Regions from separate parts of the Massilia sp. genome, predicted to be linked through region 2. Evidence: predicted binding sites of a transcription regulator. Region 2 holds the regulator's gene; the other holds the start of a gene.

Region 1 (11,997 bases), on a different contig from region 2:
GAACACCACGCCAAAGCCGTTTTCCCACAGCGCGTCGCCGGAAACCAGGATACCTTCGCTTGCGCAGAAGAACAGCAGCGCATGCGGGTCGTGCCCGGGCGCCGCCAGGACCTGCCAGCGCAGGTCTCCCAGCACCAGGGAGTCGCCCGGCGCCAGGGTGGCATCGAAATGAAAACGCGCGCACTGCTGGCCGGTGGCGCGGTAGCTGAGCGCCTCTTCGTCCCATGCGGCCACCTTGGCGGCGTCAAGCCCGGGGATCGCGATGCGGCAGCCGTAGGCCTGCGCCAGCAGGGCATTGCCGCCGCAGTGGTCCGAGTGCAGGTGGGTGTTGAGCAGGCGGTCGAGCGGGCGTCCGGCAAGCGCATGGCGCACCAGCGCCAGGGTCTGCGCCGCATGCGTCACGTAGCCGCTGTCGACCAGCGCCGTTTCGTCAGCGCCGGTGAAGAGGATGCTGTTGGACGAGAGCCAGCCGCGCTCGAAGACGTGGATCGACGGGGGCAGGCGCAGGTCCACCTCAGCCCCAGTCGATCTCGGCTTCGCGGCGCCGGATCTCGGCCCACACGGCGCGCTTGTAGTCGTCGCCGGCGCTGCCCCAGGCGACGATCTCGTCGATCGTGCGCAGGCAGCCCCGGCACAGGCCGGTAGCAGGCTCCATCTGGCACACGTTGATGCAGGGAGAGGGGACGGGGCTTTGCAGATCTGGCTTCATTGCAGCAGCGCCGAAACGTCGATGAAGTGGGCGCAGATGGCGACCAGCACCATCAGGCCCACGGCCAGCCGGCTGCCGCGGTCCTTCAGCGCATACAGCACCGGGTCGTCGTCCATCTCGCCGCGCGCGGTCTTGATCCACAGGCGGCCGAGCCAGTAGATCATCAGGCCCGCCAGGCCCCACAGCAGCATCGGGCTGGCGTAGCGCTGTTCGGTCTCCGGCGCATTGATGAACAGGCCCAGCACCACCACCGCCGCCAGCGCCGAGGCCAGTCCCATCGGCCACAGCACGGCCAGGTCGGCCACGCGGTAGTCGCGTCCGTGCGCGCTGGCGTGGCCGCGCTCCTGCAGCGACTGCAGCTCGGAGCAGCGCTTCACCAGCGCCAGGCTGAGGAACACGAACAGCGAAAAGGCCAGCAGCCAGGACGTGGTGTGGATACCGACCGCCACCGAGCCGGTGACGATGCGCATCGTGTACAGCAGCGACAGCATCAGGACGTCGAGCAGCACGCGCTCCTTGAGCCACCAGCTGTAGGCCGTGGTCAGGACGACGTAGGCCAGCAGCATGGCCACGAAACCGGTATTGATCGTGAAGGCGAGCGCGAAGGCGCCGCACAGCAGCAGCAGCGCCGCGGCCATGCCCGAGGTGATCGGCAGGGCCCCGCTGGCGAAGGGACGCAGGCGCTTGCGCGGATGGAGGCGGTCGTTGCCGAGGTCCCACAGGTCGTTCGCGATGTACGTGGCCGACGCAGCCGTCGAAAAGCACAGGAAAGCCAGCGCCATGGTGGCGAGGTCGGCGGGCAGGAAGGAAAAGGCGGTCAGCAGCGGCACGAACAGCAGCAGGTTCTTGGCCCACTGGTGCATGCGCAAGGCCTTGCGCCAGGTGCGCAGGCCGGCCGCCGGGTGCGCGAATTCCTTTTCGATCGGGTGCCTGCTGCGCACGGTGCGCGCCAGGCTGTTCGATGCGCCCACCAGCACGGCGGCCTGCGCGCCTTCCCACACCGCCAGGTCGGCCGTGCTGTCGCCGGCATAGGCGAAGGCCGGTCCCACTTCCTCGCGGATGGCGGCCAGCTTGTTGGATCCCTTCAGGTTGCGCGTGCCGTCGGTGGCCAGCACGCGGTCGAACAAGCCCAGGTGCTGCGCGACGCCGTCGGCGATCGACTGGTGCGCGGCCGTGGCCAGCACCAGTTCGCGCCCTGCGGCTTTTTCCTGGCGCAGGTAGTCGAGCAGTTCTTCGCGGTAAGGCAGTTGTTCCGGCGCCACAGTCACGCGGCGGGCGATTTCGGATTTCATCACCTCGCGGCCGCGCGCCAGCCACAGGGGGAGCCTGAACAGGTCGAGCGGGGACTGCTTGGCCAGCAGGAGCACCGATTCCACCAGGGTATCGGTCGGGGTCAGGGTGCCGTCGAGGTCGACCACCAGTGGGATGGACGCCTGCCGGGAATCCAGCACGGAGGTTTCAGCCGAGGTCATCAAGATCCAGAGAGATAGATAATTGCAACGTGACCGCGCATTATCGCTCATCACGTGAGCGCAGGCATCGCGCCACGTCAGGCATGCTGCTCATTCCTGCTTCGCCATGGCGCGCCACTGCGCCTGCTTGCGCGCCACCTTGTCCCTGAAGCGCACCGGGTCGATCAGGTGGCGCTCGTGGATGCCTTCACAGACTTTCTCCACCTCGTCCCAGGCTTCGACCCGGAAACGCACCCGGCGTCCCTCCACTTCCAGCACTTCACCCTGGATTCGCAGGCGCATGCCCGGCGGCGTCGGCGCCAGGTGGCGGAAGTTCACCATCGTCCCCAGGCTCTGCTCCTGCGGCCAGTCGACGTAGGGCATCATTCCATGCAAACAGGCAAGTTCCATCATGCCAACAAGGTAACCCGTGGCCAGCACCTTCGGCATATCACGGCAAAACAAGGTATCGTGGTAAAGCTCGGGCACGCTAGCGCGTTCCGGGACAGTGTAGTGCCATTCGAAGCGAAGGCCGGGCTGGAAAGTGGGATGCATGGGCGCAGCTTAGCGCATTGCAAGGCTGCCGTAAGCATGGGCAGGGAGATTGCAAGCAATGGCACGAACAGGAGGGCCAATGAAGCTGAACAAGAAACTGATGGCACAGATGCGTGCCGCCACCCGCTCGACGGTGCGCTCTTTCCTGCACACGGGGCCGGCGGCGGCAGACACCATGATCCAGGAAACGCTCAAGAGCGCCACCGCCTTGCAGCGCGAAGCCCAGCGCCAGATGCGCAGCGTCGGCGTGGGAAGCGCGGCGGCGGCAAGCGATCCTTTCGAAGCCGAACTCGGCGTCAGCCTGCCGGGCAAGTTCATCGACGGCAGCCACACCACTCCCGCCGGCACCCGCGACTACAAGCTCTACGTCCCCGCGAGCTACACCGGCAAGCCGCTGCCGCTGCTGGTGATGCTGCATGGCTGCACCCAGGATCCGGAGGATTTCGCCAATGGCACCGGCATGAATGAGCTGGCCGAGGAAACGCCCTGCCTGGTGCTGTATCCGGCCCAGAGCAAGGCGGCCAACTCCTCGCGCTGCTGGAACTGGTTCAACGCGCTCGACCAGCAGCGCGACCAGGGCGAGCCTTCGATCATCGCCGGCATGACGCGCGCGGTCATGGAGCAGTACATGGTCGATCCGGAACAGGTGTACGTGGCGGGCCTGTCGGCCGGCGGCGCGATGGCGACCATCATGGGCACGCTCTACCCGGACCTGTACGCGGCCGTGGGCGTGCACTCGGGCCTGCCGTTCGCCTCGGCGCACGACCTGCCCTCGGCGCTGGCGGCGATGAAGGGCGAGTTCCGGCGCGCGCAAGCGCACGCCCAGCTGCCCGGACGCCCGCTGCCGGTCATCGTCTTCCATGGCGACCAGGACACCACCGTGCACCCGGCGAATGCCGACCAGCTCATCGCCCAGGGCGCGCGCCAGGCGACACGCCGCGCCGCGCAGCCGGGACGGGTGCCCGACGGCCATGCCTATACGCGCACCCTGCACCACCGCGAGGACGGAGCGGTGCATGCCGAGCACTGGCTGATCCACGGGGCGGGCCATGCCTGGTCGGGCGGGCGCGCGCGCGGCAGCTATACCGACGGGCGCGGACCGGACGCGAGCAGGGAGATGTTGCGGTTTTTCCGGACGCGGCGCTAACGGTGGGTGCACGGCTACGCCGTGCGCGCGTTCAACCGGCCGAGGAACAGCCGTGCAGGCAGTATTACCGTGATTTGAACGCGCGGTCGGCAGAGCGTGGTCCAGTCCACTGGACTGGACCACCCCTACGAACCTTGACGCTTTGTTAGCTCGGCTTCGATATGGGCGCGCAGGCAGGCCGGACACCAGCAGCCGACGGCTTCCTGCGGCACCGGCACGGCGGGCGGCAGCGTGGTGCACCAGCAAGGCTCGGGGCTGCCTTGGAGCATCGCGCAGCCGAATTCGGCGCCGCAGCGGCTGCATGGTCTCGGGGTGGAAACGCTACTCATGGTTCTTTACGGTGGGGATCGAGCCCATAAAATACAACAAGACGCCATATAATCAGCACAAGTACTACCCTGTTGCCTTAAAATCTTGCGACATTTAATTTGGACCCTCCATGAACGCTACTCTGACCAGCCTGAACACCGACGACCAGCCCAACGATCTGACGAAAGTATCGCCGCAGATCAAGGCGCAGATCCTGGCCGAGGCGCTTCCCTACATCCGTAATTTCCACGGCAAGACCATCGTCATCAAGTATGGCGGCAACGCCATGACCGACGAGCGCCTGAAACACGGCTTCGCCCGCGACGTCATCCTGCTCAAGCTGGTGGGCATGAATCCGGTCGTGGTGCATGGCGGCGGTCCGCAGATCGACAATGCGCTCAAGAAGATCGGCAAGCAGGGCACCTTCGTGCAGGGGATGCGCATCACCGACGAGGAAACCATGGAAGTGGTCGAGTGGGTGCTGGGCGGCGAGGTCCAGCAGGACATCGTCATGCTGATCAACCACTACGGCGGCCAGGCCGTGGGCCTGACCGGCAAGGACGGCGGCCTGATCCGCGCACGCCGCATGAGCATGCCGGACAAGGAAAAGCCGGGCGAATTCCTGGACATCGGTTTCGTCGGCGAGATCGAGGCGATCAACCCGGCCGTCGTCAAGGCGCTGCAGGACGACGCCTTCATCCCGATCATCTCGCCGATCGGCTTCGGCCAGGATGGCCAGGCCTACAACATCAATGCCGACGTCGTCGCCGGCAAGATCGCCGAGATCCTGAAGGCCGAAAAGCTCATCATGATGACCAATATCGCCGGCGTGCAGGACAAGGCAGGCAACCTGGTCACCGACCTGTCGGCGCGCGAGATCGACGAGATGTTCGAAGACGGCACGATTTCGGGCGGCATGCTGCCGAAAATCTCGTCGGCGCTGGACGCCGCCAAGTCGGGCGTGAATACCGTGCACATCATCGACGGACGCATCGAACACAGTTTGTTGCTGGAAGTCTTGACCGAGCAGGCATTTGGCACTATGATCCGGTCTCACTAATTTTTTTGTGGCGGAAATATCCGCCACAGAAAATGACCTGAATGCCCTTGTAGCTCAGTGGTAGAGCACTCCCTTGGTAAGGGAGAGGCCACGTGTTCAATCCACGTCAAGGGCACCATTCTTCTTCCTGCAGTACCCTCCCCCTTTAGTAGATCCGCTCCACCTTGATGCCGCGCTTGCGCAGCAGCTCGGGCAGTCCGCCTTGTCCCAGCAGGTGCAGCAGGCCCACCGCCACCACCGCATTGTTTTCGCGCGCCAGCAGCGCCGCCACCTTGTCCGCCATCGGCCCATTGCGCTCGTCGAGCAGGAGCTCGCGCGTGAACTTCCCGCTCAGGCTGTCGTCGCTCTCCAGCCGCCGCATGAGCGCTTCCTGCGCGCGACGGTCGGCGCGTTCGTAGGCATCGAGCAGCTCGCGCGTTTCGCGCAACTGGCGGCCCGAAGCCATGTCTTCCAGCGTTTCTTCCAGCAGGCGCCACTGTTCTTCGTCAGACAGGCGGTTCAGCAAGCTGGCCTGGTACTGCATGGTCTCGAGCTCGGCGATGCGGGTCTTGCCCTGGCGCGCCAAGGTGGCGAGGTGGTCGTCGACGCCCAGGGCCGGGTCGTAGCCCAGCTTGACGGTGTCGAACACGGCAAGCATCGTCACCAGCATCCAGGGTTTCAATTGCGCCACCGCGGCAGGCTCCAGCCCATGCTTGCGCAGGGCCGCCTCGATGCGCGCGCGGCGCTCGGGCGCCAGGCCCGCATAGCCCGGGCTGCCGGGCGGGAACATGCCATGCTGCTGGACCGCGGCCGCGGGCGCGGCCGGGTCGCCCTTCATGTCGATTTCCAGCGCCAGCGTGGGCGCGGCGGCGATCGCCGTCCGGATGCGCGGCTCGAGCGGATAGAAGTCGGCGCGGCCGACGTGCATGGTGCCGTACAGGTACAAGGTATTGCCCTTGTCCGTGGCCTTGAACAGCGCGCCCCGCGCCGTGCCCACTTCGGCCGCCATCGCCTGGAAGGCCAGCAGGAACAAGCTGAGGAACACCACTATAATCGGACGTCGTCGCATTCATTTCCCCTTGTTGTGTTTGCGCTTTTAAACTGAAACTGTGGCAAATCATACCCTCCCCTCCCCCGTCTGGCTGTTCGACCTCGACAACACCCTGCACGATGCCTCGCATGCGATCTTCCCGGCCATCAGCGCCAACATGAACGCCTACATCGGGCGCGTGCTGGGCGACGGCAGCACGCCCGCCACCCAGGCGCAGGTCGATGCGGCGCGCCTGGGCTACTGGAAGCGCTACGGCGCCACCCTGCTCGGCATGATCCGCCACCACGGGGTGTCGGCGGCCGACTTCCTGCACGTCACGCACGATCTCGGCGCCCTCGACAAGCTGGTGCGCGCGGAAAAGGGACTGGGCACGCTGCTGCGCCGCCTGCCGGGCCGCAAGATCCTGCTCACCAACGCGCCCACGCGCTACTCGACCGACGTGATGCGCCACCTGGGCCTGAGCCGGCACTTCGCGCACCACGTCGCGATCGAGCACATGCACGTGCACCGCCAGCTGCGCCCCAAGCCGTCAAGCCTGATGCTGCGCCGCCTGCTGCGCAAGCACGGCGTGGCCGCGCGCCGCTGCATCCTGGTCGAGGACACGCTGGCCAACCTGAAAAGCGCCAGCCGCCTCGGACTGCGCACCGTCTGGGTGACGCAGTACCTGCGCATGAGCGACCCGATCGGCAAAGCCGGGCCGCGCATCGGACCACTGCCGCGGACCCTGAAACGCCCCGGCTACGTCGATGTCAAAGTAAAATCCGTGCGGCAGCTTCCGGCGCGTCTGCACCGGCTGCGCTAATACCAACAACAACACGACACTAGGGATCACATGGCAACCAAGCCAGGTCAGCGCAAACTGCAAATCCTCCAGGCCCTGGCCTCGATGCTCGAGCAGCCCAAGGGCGACAAGATCACCACGGCGGCGCTGGCGGCGCGCCTGTCGGTATCCGAGGCGGCGCTGTACCGCCATTTCGCCAGCAAGGCGCAGATGTACGAAGGCCTGATCGAGTTCATCGAATCGAGCGTCTTCGGCCTGATCAACCAGATCGCCGAGCGCGAGGAAGACGGCGTGCACCAGGCGCACGCGATCCTGCAGATGCTGCTGTCCTTCGCCGCCAACAACCCGGGCATGACCCGGGTGCTGATCGGCGACGCGCTGGTGGGCGAGGACGAGCGCCTGCAGCTGCGCATGAACGGCTTCTACGACCGGATCGAAATGGCGTTCAAGGGCGCCTTGCGGGTTGCCGTCACCCAGGGCCACGGCCTCGAGACCGACGTCGCGGCCCGCGCCAGCCTCCTGGTGAGCTACGTGACCGGGCGCTGGCACCGCTTCGCCAAGAGCGGCTTCAAGCAGAACCCGGCCGAAGGCACGGCCCTGCAGCTGTCGCTGCTGCTGGCGGCATAAAGGCTTCCTGCACAGGCATCATGGACACCCAGGAAGTATTCGCATTGCTGGACGACGCCGGCGCCGCAGGCGACGCCCGCTCGCGCCTGTACAGCCGCCACGCCGGCACCCTGCACTGCATCGATGCCGCCGGCTGGCCGCAGCTGCTGCGCGAGCTGCAGGAAGCGCTGGGACGCGGCCTGTACGCGGTGCCGCTCCTCACCTACGAACTGGGCGCGCAGCTGCAAGGCGTGCCGGCGCACCCGGTGGAAGGCGCACTGGCGCAGGTGCTGCTGTTCGAGCAATGCGAGCACCTGGATGCAAGCCAGGTCGAGGCCTGGATCGCCACCCGCGCGCCGGCGAACGAACGGGCGGGCGTGGCCGGCATCAGGCCCAACGTGGACGAGGCGGCCTTCACCGAGGCGATTGGCCGCATCCGCGACTACATCGCCGCCGGCGACACCTACCAGGTGAACTACACCTACCGCCTGCGCTTCGAGACCTACGGCTCGCTCCTCAAGCTGTATGCGCGCCTGCGGGAGCGCCAGCGCGTGCCCTACGGCGCCCTGGTGGCCCTGGCGGACGGCAGCGCCGTGCTGTCCTTCTCGCCCGAACTGTTCGTGCGCCACGACGCCGGCAGGCTGCTGGCGCGCCCGATGAAGGGCACCGCCCCGGCCAGCGGCATCGATGCCGTCGACGACGAACGCGCCAAGGCGCTTTCCGCGGACAGCAAGAACCGCGCCGAGAACCTGATGATCGTCGACCTGCTGCGCAACGACCTGGGACGGGTCGCCGCCACCGGCAGCGTCGAGGTGCCCGCGCTGTTCGAGGTGCGCCGCTACGGCAGCGTGCTGCAGATGACCTCGACCGTGCAGGCGCGCCTGCGCGAGGATGCGAGTCTGGAGCAGGTATTCGCCGCGCTCTACCCCTGCGGCTCGATCACGGGCGCGCCGAAGCGCCGCACCATGGAGATCATCCACGAACTCGAGCCAAGCGCGCGCGGCATGTATACCGGTGCGATCGGCTGGTTCGACCCGCCCGCCCCAGGCGGCGGCAAGGCCTTCGGTGATTTCTGCCTGTCGGTCCCGATCCGCACCCTGGCGCTGGGGGCGCCGCAAGGCGGCACCCGCAAGGGCGAGCTGGGCGTCGGCGCCGGCATCGTCTACGACAGCGAGGCCGCCTCCGAATATGCCGAATGCCAGCTCAAGGCGCGCTTCCTCACCGGCCTGCACAACGAGTTCGAGATTTTTGAAACCCTGCGCGCCTCCCGGGACGAGGGCTGCCGCCACGTCGAGCAGCACCTCGACCGCCTGGCAGCATCCTGCCGCTACTTCGGCCATCCGTTCGATTACGGCGCGGCCCGCGCGGCCCTGAACGACGCCTGCCTGGCCCTGCCCCAGGGCCAACTGCACCGGCTGCGCCTGGCCGTGGCGCACAGCGGCGCGCTGGCCGTGCAGGCGGCGCCGCAGGTCCCCTTGCGCGAACCGGTGGCGCTGCTGCTGGCGAAGGACAGCACCCATTCGGGCGACGTCTTCCTGCGCCACAAGACCAGCGTGCGCAGCCGCTACGACGCGGCCTGGCGCGCCGCCGAGGCGCAAGGCGCTTTCGACGCCCTGTTCTTCAACGAGCGCGGGGAACTGACCGAGGGGGGACGCAGCAACGTGTTCCTGCGTTTCGGCAGCGAGTGGATCACGCCGCCCGTGTCGAGCGGCCTGCTGCCGGGCGTGATGCGGGCGGTGCTGCTGCAGGCGCCGGCCTGGCGCGCCAGCGAACAGACCATCACGCGCGCGATGCTGGCGGAGGCGGACGACATCGTCGTCTGCAATGCCTTGCGCGGGCCGCTGCGGGCGGTCCTGCTGGACGACCCGCAAGCTTGAGCGCTAGTTAAAACCGGTAGCCGAGGCCGAGGCCGAAGAGCACCGGATCGACCTTCACCGCGCTTGCCCTGGCGCCGCCGACCATCACGTCGCTGCGGATGTTCACTTTTTTCACGTCGAGGTTCAGCGACCAGCGTGCATCGAGCCGGATGTCGACGCCTGCCTGCAGCGCCAGGCCCCAGCTGTCGTTCTCGAGGTCGCCCGCACCACCGAGCAGCTTCACGCGCGAGATCCGCGTGTAGTTCAGGCCCGCGCCTAAGTAAGGGCTTACTTTCGCCTGCGGCGCGAAGTGGTACTGGGCGCTCAAGGTCGGCGGCAAGTGACGGAAGCTGCCGATGCGCGCGCCATCCAGGGTGACGTCGTGCTTTTGAGGATAGGTGAGGATCAGTTCGGCCGCGAGGTGCGGCGTGAAGAAGTAGGAGATATCGACTTCCGGGATGGTCTTGCTGGCCACGTGGATGCGGTCGGCGGCGCCGCTGCCGGCCAGGGGCGCGGAATGCTTGGCGGGATCGATGTGGACGGCGCGGGCGCGCAGCATCCAGTTGGAATCCTGTGCCAGGGCCTGGGTGCCGGCGAGCGCGAGAGACATCGCCAGCACATGCTTGAACAAGGTTTTCATGTTTTTCTTCCTTTCGTCATGTAACGAAAGGAAGAATATTGATGCAGAGCAAAAAAATCGTTGATCTGGATCAAAATAACCACATTAAGAATGTGGTTATTGGTTCCGACTCACATGGCGAGCGCCTGCTCGATCTTGCCGACCAGGGCCGGGTCTTCCGGCGTCACCTTGCTCGGGAAATGTTCAAGCACCTTGCCGTCGCGGCCGATCAGGTATTTGGTGAAGTTCCACTTCGGCGCCTGGCCGGTGGCCTTGGCGAGGCTGGCGTGCAGCGGGTTGGCTTCCGGACCGGTGACCACGCTCTTGGCGAACATCGGGAACTTGACGCCATAGGTGTTGAAGCAGAAGTCGGCGATTTCCTTGGCATTGCCCGGTTCCTGCTTGCCGAAGTCGTTCGAGGGGAAGCCCAGCACAACCAGGCCGCGTCCGCCGTATTTCGCATACAGCTTCTCCAGCCCTTCGTACTGCTTGGTGAAACCGCAGTAGCTGGCCGTGTTCACGACCAGCACCACCTTGCCGGCATACTGGCACAGGTCCTGCGGCGCGTCGTCCTGCAGGCGCTTGAAGTTCTGCTTGAGGATGGCGGGGCAGCTCATCGGCATGCGCGCGGCGGCCGGCGCGCCCGGCGTGGACGTGGCCTGTGCGGCGGCAGGAAGAGCGGCGCTGGCTGCGGCAAAGGCAGCGAACAGCAGGGCGGTGGTCTTGATCATGGCGGGGAGTTCCCTGGTTGGTGATGCCACGATTGTAACGCAGCCGCCGCCTGTAAAGACCGCCGGCCGCCCGCGGCGCCCGGACGATATCCGTTCAGCCCGCGTTCAGGCTGCGGTGCTCGATCTTGATGCAGTGGTTCATGACGACGTCGAGGCCGGCGGCGCGCGCCAGGTCGGCGGCGGCCTGGTTCTCGATGTCGAGTTGCATCCACAGGCAGCCGGCGCGCACGGCGACGGCGTCGCGCGCGATCGGCGGGATGTCCTCGGACTTGCGGAAGCAGTCGACGATGTCGATCCGCTGGCCGCTGCCGGCCAGGGCGTCGGCCGCATCCTGCAGCGTGGCGTGGACCTGTTCGCCCAGGATGGTCTCGCCCGCATAGCTCGGGTTCACCGGCACGATGCGGTAGCCGTGCTCCTGCAGGTAGGCGGCCACCTCGTGGCTGGCGCGGTCGGGTTTGTTCGACAGGCCGACGATGGCGATGGTCTTGCTGTCATTGAGGATCTGGGCAATGCTTCTCATGGTGGCTTGGCTCGATGGTGATTCGGCTTTCAGCTTATCAGATTCGCATCACTGCTGGCGTCGCGGGCGCAAACGTGAAAAGATGCGGGCACCTTTGATTTCCATGCCCAACATGCGCCCTACCGCCCTTTCCCTGCTCGCCGCCCTGCTTCTCTCGCTGCCCGTCCACGCGGCCGAACCGCTGGCCGCGGTGGAACGCGCCATCGTCCCCGTGGCGAACTGGGGCGGAACCCCGGCCGACGCGTCAAAGGCGCGCCGCCACGCCATCACCCAGATCACCCTGCACCACCAGGGCGAGCCCTTCAAGGCGGGCACCGATCCGCAAGCCTACCTGCGCCGCCTGCAGTCCTGGTCGCGCGCCAGCAAGGGCTGGCTCGACATCCCCTACCACTACGTGATCGACCTCGATGGCCGCATCTACGAGGCGCGCAACATCGACTTCGCGGGCGACACCAATACCGAGTACGACCCCAGCGGGCACGCCCTGATCGAGGTGGTCGGCAACTTCGAGGAAGTGGAGCCGAACCAGCGGCAGCTCGATGCCGTGGTCGACCTGATGGCGCTGCTGGCGGCGAAGTACAAGGTGTCGCTGGACGCTATCCGCAGCCACCGGGACTATTCAA
Region 2 (11,997 bases):
GCGGACGCGCAGCCCGGGAGCGGGGAAGGATGATCAATGGCCCGCCGCCGCCCGGTAGCCGGCAATCAGCGCGGCCGCGAACGGAATGGCGCAGATCGCGGCCAGGCCGATCAGGAGCGGCGCCGCCCAGGAACGGCGCGCATAGCCTTCGCCATGGTGGTCGTCGACGTGCCTGATCTGCGGATAGGCCGACAAGCCTACCCAGGCGCCGAACAGGACCAGCGAGCTCCACCAGGGCGCGACCAGATCGTCGCGGCCGAGCAGGGCGCCGGCGGCGCCGGCGACGGCACTGGCCAGGGAAATCAGGAGTAGTCCGGCGAACCAGCAGCGCGCCTGGCGGGCCTGGCGCGGCTGTCCCAGGCGTTCCCAGTTGCGCATGTGGAGCCAGGCCCCGAACGCCGGTGTGAGGGCCAGGCTCCAGAGGGCGGCGGCCGTGGGGTTCCACAGCACGATCGCCCCGTCATCGCGGATGACACTGTCTGCTGCCGCTACTGTCGTCTCCATGCTTGCCTCCATTTGATTGCCAAGTGGAAACAGCTTAATCGCCCAGCGCGGCGCCGTTCTTGAGATGCGGCAGCAAGGCGGCCTGCCGCGCCAAGCCCCTTGCGCTACGCGCACATCTAGTCGGCCTTGAAGCCGCGCCCGGTCGCCGCCCAGTAGATGCCGCCATACAGGTGGTGCAGGAAGACCGGGTCGCGGTAGGTCGCCTGCATGTGGCCCAGGGCCGTGTAGAAGGCGCGGCCGCCATCGTAGGCCTGGTACCAGCTGACCGGGTGGAAGGCGCCCATGCCCCGGCTCTTGCCGGTCTCTGGCTTGTAGGTGGACTCGTCCACGCTCAGGAGGTAGTTCAGCTTGGGGGAAGTGGGCGGGCCAAACTCATACCATTCCTCGGTGAACAGGGTGCGCGGCGCAAAGCGCTCCATGCCGGGGAAGTTGCGATCCCGCACCTGCAGCACGGCGGTCTGCACCGCCGGGTGCACCTTGAACATGTGGCCGACCATCCTGGTGTACCAGGGCCAGCCGTACTCCGTATCCGAGGCGCTATGCACGCCCACGAAGCCGCCGCCCTTGCGGATGTAGCGCTCGAACGCGGCCTGCTGCTGCTCGTCCAGCACGTCGCCGGTGGTGAGCAGGAAGACCACGGCCTGGTACTTGGCCAATTCGGCGTCGTTCATCACGCGCGCCGGATCGGCGGTCCAGAAGACCTTGAAGTCGTGCAGCCTGCCCAGTTCCTCGACGGCGGTCACGCCCGCATGCACGGCGTCGTGGTGCCAGCCGGCGGTCTTGGTGAACACGAGGACGCTGAACTGCTGGGCCTGCGCCGGCGCGGCGGCCAGCAGGGAAGCGGCCAGCAGGGCTGGCGCCATGAAAGAATATTTCATTTATGTCTCACATTTGAATTATTGTTTCACCACTGGTGAGGTGGTGAGCCGAGCGGATGCGCTCGGCAATAATAGTTCAAACATCGAACTTATGGGGCGTGACGGGCTCGGATGCCGTTCCCGCCGCACTTCGGACGCTGCCCGCCGCGCCTGGACAGATGCTGTCCTGCAAGCCCGTACGTACTACGCCAGCGTTGTTTCCTTGAGCTTTTCCATGGTAGATTCCTGCGCGGCAAGCACGGCGCGCGCGCCGTCGACCGACACGACAACGACCAAGGAAACGAGACCAAGATGCCATCCCTCCGCCAGCGCAGCCTGCGCGCCGCCATTGCCGCCCTGTTCATCCCCGCCGCCATCGCGGCGGCAAGCCTGCCGAGCGCCGCCTTGGCCGCGCCCGCGGCCAAGGCGTCTAGCGCCAAGCCGAACAAGGCCTTCGATACCTGGGCCGACAAGTTCGCCGAAGACTGGGTGCGCCTGAACCCGCAGATGGCGACTTCCACCCAGTACTTCAGCGGCGCCGAGCAGGCCAGGCTGGACCGCGAACTGACGCCGATGACCCGCGCTCACCGCCAGAAGATGCAGGCCCTGGCCAGGACCGGCCTGGCGCGCCTGGACAAGTGGATGGCCGGCCCGCTCGACGAGAACCAGCGCATCTCGGCCGCGGTCATGCGCTGGTCGCTGCAGAACGTGATCGCCAACGAGCCATACGAGGACCATGCCTTCGTGTTCTCGCAGTTCAGCGGCGTGCAGGTCGGCCTAGTCAACTTCATGAACACCACCCACCCGCTGCGCAATCCGCAGGACCTCGACAACTACCTGGCCCGCCTGGAGCAGGTCGGCACCCGGATGGACGAGGCGCTTGCGCGTGCCCGCGAGGCCGCCGCCAAGTCCCTGATCCCGCCGCGCTTCATCCTCGAACGCGCGCAATTCCAGGTCGACAGCTTCCTCAAGCCGGCGGCGAACGAGAACGTGCTGGTGACCTCGCTGGCCCAGCGTACCGAGAAAATGGAAGGCCTGAATCCGGACACCCGCAACGCCGCGCTGGCGCGCGCCGCCCGCATCGTGGACGAGCGCATCCGCCCGGCCTACAAGCGCGTGCAGGAATTCATGGCGGAGATCCATCCGCGCACCGGCGACGTGGCCGGCATCTCGCGCCTTCCGAACGGCAGCGCGGCCTATGCGCGCGCGGTCGAGAACTTCACCAGCACCAAGCTGACCCCGAACGAGATCCACGAGATCGGCCTGCGCGAAGTGGCGCGCATCGAGGGCGAGATGGACCGCCACCTGCGTTCGCTCGGCCTCACCGAGGGCAATATCGAAACCCGCATGAAGCAGCTCGACGCGCGCTTCCAGCCGAAAGGCGAAGGCGACCCGCGCGCCGCCATCATCGCCAGCTACGGCGAGATGGTGAAGGACGCCGAACGCAGGAGCGCCCCGCTGTTCAACCTCAAGCCGCGCGCGCCGGTCGAGGTGCGCCGCGTGCCGCCGCTGACCGAGCCGTCGGCCGCCGCCCACTATACGCTGCCGGCGCCGGACGGCACCCGTCCGGGCATCTTCTGGGTGCCGCTGCGCGGGCCGACCTTCGACATGATCCGCATGCGCAGCCTGGCCTACCACGAGGCGGTGCCTGGCCACCACTTCCAGCTGGCGATCCAGCAGGAGCTGACCGGCATCCCGAAATTCCGCAGCCAGCGCATCTTCAGCGGCGGCAGCGCCCACGCGGAGGGCTGGGCGCTGTACACCGAGCGCCTGGCGGTGGAAGAGGGCTGGTACGAAGGCGACGTGCCGGGCCTGTTGGGGGCGCTCGGTTCGGAACTGTTCCGCGCCCGCCGCCTGGTGGTCGACACCGGCCTGCATTCGAAGGGATGGACGCGCCAGCAGGCGATCGACTACGGCATCGGCGCCCAGGAAGTCGAGCGCTACGTCGCCTGGCCGGGCCAGGCCAATGCCTACATGATCGGCATGCTGCGCATCATCGACCTGCGCGAGAAGGCCAAGAAGGAGCTGGGCGAGAAGTTCTCGCTGGCGGGCTTCCACGACCTGGTGCTGGGCGCGGGCTCGGTGCCGCTCGACGTGCTGGGCGAGCTGGTGGACGGCTGGATCGCCAAGCAGAAGAAGGCTTGAAGCCTTCCATGAAGTCGGCGCTGGCCACCCTGGCGCTGTCGGCGCTGTCATGCGCGGCCGCGGCCGCGCCCTTGTCCGCGCAGCAGGCCGTGGCCTTGACGCGGCAGCTCCAGGCCATCGTCGATGACCCCGCCATCCCGCTGCCCGGGCTGGCGGTGGTGGCGATCCGCGGTGGCGAGATCGTCTACAGCCGCCAGTTCGGCCACAAGCGCCTGGCCAGCGCCACCCTGCCTGCGCAGCCGATGGATGCCGACACGATGTTTCGCATCGCCTCGGTGTCCAAGCTGGTGACCGCGCTGGGCGCGATGAAACTGGTGGAGCAGGGCAGGCTGGCGCTGGACGAGGACGTGAGCAATTATCTCGGCTACCGGCTGCGTAACCCGCACTTCCCGGACCAGCCGATCACCCTGCGCATGCTGCTCACGCACACCTCCTCGCTGCGCGACGCGGGCGGCTTCAAGTTCGACCCGGCGGTCGACCTGAAGGAGGTCTTGCAGCCGGGCGGGCGCCTGCACGGCAAGGGCGCCATGTGGTCCAGCACCCATGCGGCGGGGCGCTACTTCGAATACGTCAACTTCAATTCCGGCATCGTCGCCACCATCATGGAGCGCGCCGGCGGCGAGCGCTTCGACCGCCTGATGCGGCGCCTGGTGTTCGACCCGATGGGGCTGAAGGCCGGCTTCTACCTGGCCGATTTCGCACCCGCCAAGGTGGACGATGCGGCGACGCTGTACCGGCGCCGCGAAAAGGACGGCGACGAGCGCTGGGACCGGCAAGGGCCCTGGATCGCGCAATCCGACGACTTCCATCTGAATCCGCCGCTCGCGCCCCCGGGCCTGGAGCGCTACGTGGTGGGCAGCAACGGCACGGTGTTCGGTCCGCAGGGCAGCCTGCGCATCTCGGCGGGCGAGTTGGCGCAGCTCATGCTGATGCTGATGAACGGGGGTTACCATCGGGGCCGGCAGATACTGCAGCCGGCGACGGTGGCCGCCATGCTGTCGCGGCAGTGGACGCTGGACGCCGACGGCGGCAACGGCGACAGCGACAACTTCCACGGCCTGTATCACGCCTGGGGCCTGGGCAACCAGCATTTCCTCGACGTCAGCATCGTCAAGGACGGCCGGGCCAGCGGCGACCGGCTGGTGGAGGGCGGCGGCTTCACCGGCGTCGGCCACCTGGGCTGGTCCTGGGGCCTGAACGCCTTGTTCGTGTTCGACCCGCGCACGAAGAACGGCATGATCTACGTGGCCAGCGGCGTGGGCGACGACCCGGACCGCCACCCGGGGCGCTTTTCGTCGGAGGCGCGCTTCCAGGAGCGCATCACTGACGCCCTGTACCGCGGCGCGCTCGCCGCACCGAAGAAAGGAGAACCTTGATGCCCGACTGGCTGCGCGTGCTTGCCTGCGTCTTGTTCTGGATGGCATCGATGGCACTGTTCAGGCGCTGGCTTGCGCACAGCCGCCAACGCGCGGATCGGACAGCCGGCAATCACGTGCGGCACACGTATGTCATGCTCATCATCGGCGTGGCGGGCGTGCTGTGCTTTGCCGCGGTCCCGGTGGCGGCGCATGTCCTGCCGATCGAGGGGACCAACGCGGTGTCGACTGTGTTCTTCGTCGCCATGATGCTGCTGCCGGCCTACCTGGTGGCCGACTACCGCTACGCCCGGCACCTGGTGTCCGAAGATGGCATGGATTTCGGGCGGCCGACGGGCACGCGCCTGGCCTTCCGCTGGGACGAGGTGCGCGCGATCCGCTACGGCAACCTGGGGCGCTGGTTCAAGATCGAGCTGCAATCGGGCGAGATGCTGCGCGTCCCGATCGTCATGGCGGGCCTGCCCGCCTTTGCGGACCAGGTGCTGCGCCACGTCCCGCCGGCACGCATCGAGAGGGAAAGCTTGCGCATGCTCGAGCGCACCGCCCGCGGCGACTTGCCGCCCGTGTCCTGAGGACTGCCGGACAAGCGTTGTCCTCGCGCGTTTTTGCCCCTACACTGCGTGTTCACACGCTGTAATTCATGACAATCTTCCCCGGGAGCGCAGCATGGAAACACAGGAAATCTACCGCGGCCGTCTCATCGACCACATCCAGCTCGTGGTCAGGGACCTGCCCGCCTCGCGCAGGTTCTACGGGGCCGTGTTCGGGGTGCTGGGCATTGCGCTGGGTGGTGAGGGCGACGATTATTTCTGGGCCGACGAACTGTTCGTTTCCAGCCGCGACAGCCAGGCCGCGCAGGGCGTACTCACCGGCCGCCACCACCTGGCCTTCCAGGCGCGCGACCGCAAGATGGTCGACGCCTTCTATTTCGCCGCCCTGGCCGCCGGCGGCAGGGACAACGGCCGCCCCGGCGAGCGCGCCTACCATCCGGGCTACTACGGCGCCTTCGTGCTCGACCCGGACGGCAACAACATCGAGGCGGTCTACCACGGCGAGGCCAAGCGCAGCGCGCCTCACGTGCGCGTCAGCTTCTGAGACGGCGGCGCAGCCAGCGGCGGAAACCGCTATACTGCGCCGACCATGCGCATCCAGCTTTTCTCCGACCTGCACCTCGAACGCTACGCCGGTTTCCATCCGCAGATCCGCGCCGACACCGACGTCGTCGTCCTGGCGGGCGACATCGGCTCCTACCAATCCGGCTCGCGCCTGACCGACGCTGATTTCGGTCTCGAACGCTTTTCGCCCCTGCGCCCCGGCGCGGCCAAGGCACGGGTCCTGTACATCCCCGGCAACCACGAATTCGACGGCCTCGACTACCACGAGGCCCATGCGCGCCTGCGCGCCAGCTGCGCGCGCCTCGGCATCGAATGGCTGGATCGCGAAACGCTCGTCATCGGGAACATCCGCTTCATCGGCACCACCCTGTGGAGCGACTTCGACGCGCTGGCGCTGCAGGAGCAGGACCTGACGAAGCAGCTGCAAAAGCGCGAAAAGGCCTTCCGCGCCGCCAACTGGTATCTGTCGAAGAACACCACCTTGAAGAACGGCGAGAAGGTGCTGGCCGAGGGCATCCGCGAGATGGCGCTGGAGTGCCAGGCCTGGCTGCGCGGCGCGCTGGCGGCGCCTTTCGACGGCACCACGGTGGTGGTGACCCACTTCGCCCCCAGCCTGCGAAGCGCCGATCCGCGCTATGGCCTCACGCCCGGCACCGCGGGCTTCTGCAATGCGCTCGACGCCTTGTTCCCGCAGGCCGAGGTCTGGATCCATGGCCACCTGCACTGCGCCAACGACTACGTGGTCAGCGGCGTCGAGGCCGGCCGGCCCTGGTCCTGCCGGGTGGTGGCCAACCCGCTCGGCTACCTCAGCAAGGGCGAGCAGGAAGCCTTCCGCCCGGACCTGGTGATCGAGCTCTGATCCGGTCTGCTAGCCCATCGGGCTGCAGACCTCGGTGCCGGCGGCCAGCGCCTTGAGCCGGGCCGGGTCGAGCAGGGTGACTTCGCGCTTGTCCACCTGCAGCCAGCCCTGCTTCTTGAAGCGCGACAGCAGCCGGCTGATGCTTTCGATGGTGAGCCCGAGGTAGTTGCCGATGTCCTCGCGCGACATGCGCAGCTGGAAGCTGTTCGGCGAATAGCCGCGCGCCGCGTAGCGTGCCGACAGGTTGACCAGGAAGACGGCGAAGCGCTGCTCGGCCCGCATATTGCCGAGCAGCAGCATGACGTTCTGTTCGCGCGTGATTTCCTGGCTCATGATGCGGTGGAAGTGGCGCAGCAGGGCCGGCACGTGGCCGAACAGCTCTTCCAGGCGCGCGAACGGGATCTCGCACACCTCGCTGTCCTCGAGGGCCACGGCGTCGCAGTGGTGGGTGCCGCTGATCGCGTCCATGCCCAGCAGTTCGCCGGCCATCTGGAAGCCCGTGATCTGGGCTTCGCCGGCCGCGTTCACCTGGTAGGTCTTGAAATGGCCGAAGCGCACCGCGTACAGGTTGCGGAAGGGCTCGCCCATGGCGTACAGGCGCTCGTCGCGCGCCAGGCGGCGGCGCCGGCCGATGATCTGGTCGAGGCGGTTGATGTCGGCGTCCTCGAGGCCCATCGGCAGGCACAGTTGGTGCATGCTGCAGGCGCTGCAACTGGTCTTGAGGGCCTGGATGCTGACCGGCGCTTCGCCCGGAAGCGAGATGGGTTGGTTCATGACGAGGACAGGAAAATGCGGACGCGACCATTATAGACAAAGGCCGCGTTCGTGGCTTTCATTTCCAGAATACAGTAGGGTGGTCGGCTCTGCCGACCGCGCGTCCGGCTGTCAGTCGAATAGACGTTCCATCGAATCAAAGACGGTTTGAACGCGCGGACGGCGAGCCGTCCACCCTACAAGTCCCGATTACAGGTGATGCCGGTGCTGCGCCTTCATCCTGTAATACTCCTGGCGGCCCTTGGCGCGCACGGTCGCGGCGATCTCGGCTGCTTCCTGCGCCGCCTGGTTCACGGTCGCGAAGGCGTCGGCGTTCCCCTTGAGCGCTTCCACGGCCTGCTGCGACTGCGCCGTGCCGGCCAGCGCCAGCCCGAAGGTGGCCGATACCGCCATCTCGGCGGCCAGGGTCTCGAGGGTCGGCGCCACCACGTCCTGCATCGCCTTGGCCGCCTGCGTCTCGGCGCTGGCCTGGGGCGCCGCCAGCGTGCGCGCCAGGTCCATGTCGCTTGCGACCCGCGCCAGGAAGTCGAGCGCGGCGCGGCTGCCGGACTGGTTGGCCAGGTCGCCCAGGCGCAGCAGGGCCGTGTTCTTGGCGTTGAACACGGCGCGGCCGGCGCGCGGGCTTTGCACGAAGTCGATCATGGGCTGGACCGCGATCTCGCTGCCGATGTGGCCGAGGGTGGCCACGATCTGGGTCAGGAACTCCTCGTGCCGTTCCGGCTCGTTTACCAGCCAGTCGAGCAGCAGGCGGGCATCCTGCTCGCCGTACTGCGAGGCCAGTTCCCAGGGCACGCCTTCCACCCAGTGGCGCGAGACGAAGTCGCGCACGTCGGCCGGCAGCGCCAGGCCGCCGGCGCCGCAGGAGCAGGCCGCCGCCGGCATCACCTTGCCCGTGATGTTGAGCGGACCCGAAAGGAAGGTCGAGGATTCCGCCGCGTTGACGACGTTGTGGTCGGTGCCGACGGACGGGTACATGACCGCGCGCGGGTCGTCGGTGCGGTGGCCCAGGCCGCAGTTGTGGCCGTATTCGTGCACCCAGATCAGGCCTTCCTGGTCGGCGGTGAAGCGCACCGCGGCCACGTTGACCGAAGCGCTGCCGACCGGGGCGCAGCCGATGATGCTGTCGCCGGGGCCGCCGCACCAGCGGATCGCCTGCACGATCTTGACCCCGCTGCCGGCGCTCAAGAGGGCATTCAGGTCGCTGGATGTCTGGATGGTGCCGGGGATGTTTGCCGGCAGCACCCGGACCGCGCCGTTGCGCACGAAGCGCACCGGGGTCGCGACGTCCGGCCCGGTGTCGTCGTTCTGGAGGATGGCGCCCATGTCGGCCAGGATCCTGTCGGCCTCGGCCTCGCTCAGGGCCACGCTGCCGTGGCGGTGCACCGTGACCGAGACCGTGCGCAGGCCGGGCGGCGCGACCGGCGGGTTGACGATCAGGTAATCGGCGTAGAGCGAGATGTCGGCGCTCCACTCGATGTTGACCCAGATGTCGACGCCACCCGCGCGCGGGGCGACGTTGTGCAGGGTGTAGCGCGCCGCGCCGATGAACTTGCCGGCCGGTGGCCCGCCCGGCACGCCTTCGCCGACGGCCACGAACACCTGCGAGCCGGGCTGGATCAGGTCCCAGTTGAGCCGCAGCAGCCATTCGCCGCGGCGCATGCCCCAGTCGTGGCGGTAGGTAAAGCCGGTGCCCTGCAGCGCCGGCTGCAGGCCCTGGGCGCCGACGCTCGCTTCGGCGACGGCCCAGGGGCCCTTGGTGGTTGATGAGTCCGCCCCCTCCTGCGTTCCGGGGTCGAGCAGCAGTGCGGCGTCCTGGTCGAGACGATCATTTGGTGCCATGCGATTCTCCTGGTGCGGTTCAAGGGTTGATGATCAGGTAATCGGCGTAGAGCGAGATGTCGCTGCTCCACTCGATGTCGACCCAGATGTCGACGCCGTTCCAGCGCGAGGCGACGTTGTGCAGGGTATAGCGGGCCGCGCCGATGAACTTGCCGGCCGGCGGGCCGCCCGGCACGCCTTCGCCGATCGCCACCAGCACCCGCGACGGGGGCTGGACGACATCCCAGTTCAGCCGCAGCACCCACTGCCCGCGGCGCGTGCCCCAGTCGTGGCGGTAGGTGAAGCCGGTGCCGCTCAGTTCGGGCTCGGGCTGGCCGGCGCGCGCTGGCGCGCCGCCGAACAACTGCCGGACGGCGCCCGGGGCGGCATCCTGCCGCAGTTCGCGAAAGCTCGCCGGCATGGCCGAGGAAGCGACCAGCACGTCGGCAGCCCCGGCGCCCGGGGCCAGCCGCGCCGCGGCCGGGTGTATCTGATTGTCAGTCAAGACCATCTCCTTTCACATCGACGATCGATGGATGGCCCGGGCCACCGGGCCGCCGGATCGCGAGTCCGCCTGCATGCTGGATAGACAGGATTCCGGCTGCCGCCGGGCTCGAATCGTCAGCCAATATAGACGAGTGGATTGGGCCTGCTGAACCGATCTGACAGGTCATTAATATGGATCAGTGGCTTCGAGTTTTCTGTGGAAGAGAAAGCTTTCAATCCCGAAAGCTGGCCTGGCCTTGTGCGGGTATAAAAACCACTCGCAGGCGGCGCAAACCGGGTTTTTGGCGTATCGAATCGACACGCTCTAGCGTGCGCGCCTATCCGGCATGCTAGATTCTGGACACCACAAGGGAGTACGAGAGCAAAAGGGGCCCGCATGTTCGGTTTGTCCGCTTTGGATCTGGCGCGCGTGCAATTCGCGTTCACGATGTCCTTCCACATCCTGTTTCCGGCGATAACGATTGGCATGGCAAGCTACCTGGCCGTGCTCGAGTTGTGCTGGCTGAGGACGAAGCGCCAGGTCTACGTCGACCTCTACCACTACTGGCTCAAGATCTTCGCCGTCTGCTTCGGCATGGGGGTGGTGTCCGGCATCGTGATGGCCTACCAGATCGGCACCAACTGGAGCTACCTGTCCGAGTTCGCCGGCAGCATCCTGGGGCCGATCCTGTCCTACGAGGTGCTCACCGCCTTCTTCCTCGAAGCCGGCTTCCTCGGGGTGATGCTGTTCGGCTGGACCCGCGTCGGCCCGGGCCTGCACTTCGGGGCCACCTGCGCGGTCGCGATCGGCACCCTGATCTCGTCCACCTGGATCCTGGCCGCCAACAGCTGGATGCAGACCCCGCAAGGCTACGCCATCGAGGGCGGCCGCATGGTCCCGGTCGACTGGCTGGCGATCGTGTTCAACCCTTCCTTCCCGTATCGCCTGCTGCACATGGTGATCGCCGCCTATCTCACCACGGCCCTGATCGTCGGCGCCACCGGCGCCTGGCAGCTCCTCAAGGGGCGCGACAACCCGGCGGTGCGCAAGATGCTGTCGATGGCGATGTGGATGATCCTGCTGGTGGCGCCGATCCAGGCGGTGGTGGGCGACTTCCACGGCCTGAACACCCTGAAGCACCAGCCGGCCAAGCTGGCCGCCATGGAAGGGCACTGGCAGAACGAGGGCGACAAGGCGATCCCGCTGCTGCTGTTCGGGGTGCCCGACATGCAGGAGGAGCGCACCAAGTACGCGGTCGGGATCCCGCACCTGGGCAGCCTGATCCTCACCCACACCTGGGACGGCCAGTTCCCCGGGCTGAAGGACTTCCCGCGCGAGGAGCGGCCGAACGCGCTGATCGTGTTCTGGAGCTTTCGCCTGATGGTGGGGCTGGGCCTGCTCATGATCCTGCTTGGCGCCTGGAGCCTGTGGCTGCGGCGCAAGCGGGCAGGGGAGGCGCGACTATGGACCAGCCGCCCTTTCCTGCGTTTCGCCTTGTGGATGGGGCCGGCGGGCCTGGTCGCCATCCTGGCCGGCTGGACCACCACCGAGGTGGGGCGCCAGCCCTGGGTCGTGTACGGGGTGCTGCGCACCGCCGATGCCGTCTCGCCGCATGGCGCCGCCGAGCTCGGCCTGACCCTGGCGCTGTTCGTGGTGGCCTATCTCTTCGTGTTCGGCACCGGCACCGTCTACCTGCTGCGCATGATGCGCAAGGGGCCGCAGCGCTTCGCGCTGCATACGCCTGCCCAGGGCGGTCCGGGCGAGGAGCGCACGCCGAGCCGGCCGCTGTCGGCCGCCGACGTGCAGAACGACGACGACGAAGGCGAGGCCAGACCGGATCTGCTGGGTCGCGACAAGGAGGAACCCCGTCATGGGCATTGACACCACCGTCATCTGGGCGGTCATCATCTTCTTTTCCGTCTTCATGTACGTGCTGCTGGACGGCTTCGACCTCGGCATCGGCCTGCTGTTTCCCTTCACGCCGAAAAAGCGCGACCGCGACACCATGATGAACACCGTGGCGCCGGTCTGGGACGGCAACGAGACCTGGCTGGTGCTGGGC

The links. Region 2 encodes FNR, which switches genes on or off when oxygen is low (the NO sensors DNR and NnrR bind a similar motif). Its sites were predicted from a motif close to TTGATNNNNATCAA; they were not measured.
Region 1: ACK4S9_RS14480 (OmpW/AlkL family protein) is a predicted target of FNR. The motif match lies at 10,205-10,218, and genes of this name have one in related genera.

Annotation. Positions count from the first base shown of each region.
Region 1 covers NZ_JBKBOV010000025.1:55,622-67,618, forward strand. Annotated here, with positions in the region: gene ACK4S9_RS14420 (MBL fold metallo-hydrolase) at 1-513, opposite strand, end outside; gene ACK4S9_RS14425 (DUF1289 domain-containing protein) at 515-709, opposite strand; gene ACK4S9_RS14430 (UbiA family prenyltransferase) at 706-2,181, opposite strand; gene ACK4S9_RS14435 (thioesterase family protein) at 2,272-2,715, opposite strand; gene ACK4S9_RS14440 (alpha/beta hydrolase family esterase) at 2,795-3,862, shown strand; gene ACK4S9_RS14445 (cysteine-rich CWC family protein) at 3,988-4,191, opposite strand; gene argB (acetylglutamate kinase) at 4,302-5,231, shown strand; tRNA gene ACK4S9_RS14455 (tRNA-Thr) at 5,275-5,349, shown strand; gene ACK4S9_RS14460 (TraB/GumN family protein) at 5,377-6,279, opposite strand; gene ACK4S9_RS14465 (HAD-IA family hydrolase) at 6,320-7,063, shown strand; gene slmA (nucleoid occlusion factor SlmA) at 7,094-7,669, shown strand; gene pabB (aminodeoxychorismate synthase component I) at 7,690-9,525, shown strand; gene ACK4S9_RS14480 (OmpW/AlkL family protein) at 9,533-10,144, opposite strand; gene ACK4S9_RS14485 (glutathione peroxidase) at 10,255-10,854, opposite strand; gene ACK4S9_RS14490 (CoA-binding protein) at 10,949-11,374, opposite strand; gene ACK4S9_RS14495 (peptidoglycan recognition family protein) at 11,487-11,997, shown strand, end outside.
Region 2 covers NZ_JBKBOV010000034.1:7,875-19,871, reverse strand. Annotated here, with positions in the region: gene ACK4S9_RS16935 (FixH family protein) at 1-33, shown strand, start outside; gene ACK4S9_RS16930 (hypothetical protein) at 34-504, opposite strand; gene ACK4S9_RS16925 (ThuA domain-containing protein) at 621-1,382, opposite strand; gene ACK4S9_RS16920 (DUF885 domain-containing protein) at 1,674-3,506, shown strand; gene ACK4S9_RS16915 (serine hydrolase domain-containing protein) at 3,503-4,882, shown strand; gene ACK4S9_RS16910 (hypothetical protein) at 4,882-5,454, shown strand; gene ACK4S9_RS16905 (VOC family protein) at 5,549-5,977, shown strand; gene ACK4S9_RS16900 (metallophosphoesterase) at 6,023-6,856, shown strand; gene fnr (fumarate/nitrate reduction transcriptional regulator Fnr) at 6,866-7,630, opposite strand; gene ACK4S9_RS16890 (hypothetical protein) at 7,820-9,469, opposite strand; gene ACK4S9_RS16885 (hypothetical protein) at 9,489-9,953, opposite strand; gene ACK4S9_RS16880 (cytochrome ubiquinol oxidase subunit I) at 10,332-11,816, shown strand; gene cydB (cytochrome d ubiquinol oxidase subunit II) at 11,806-11,997, shown strand, end outside.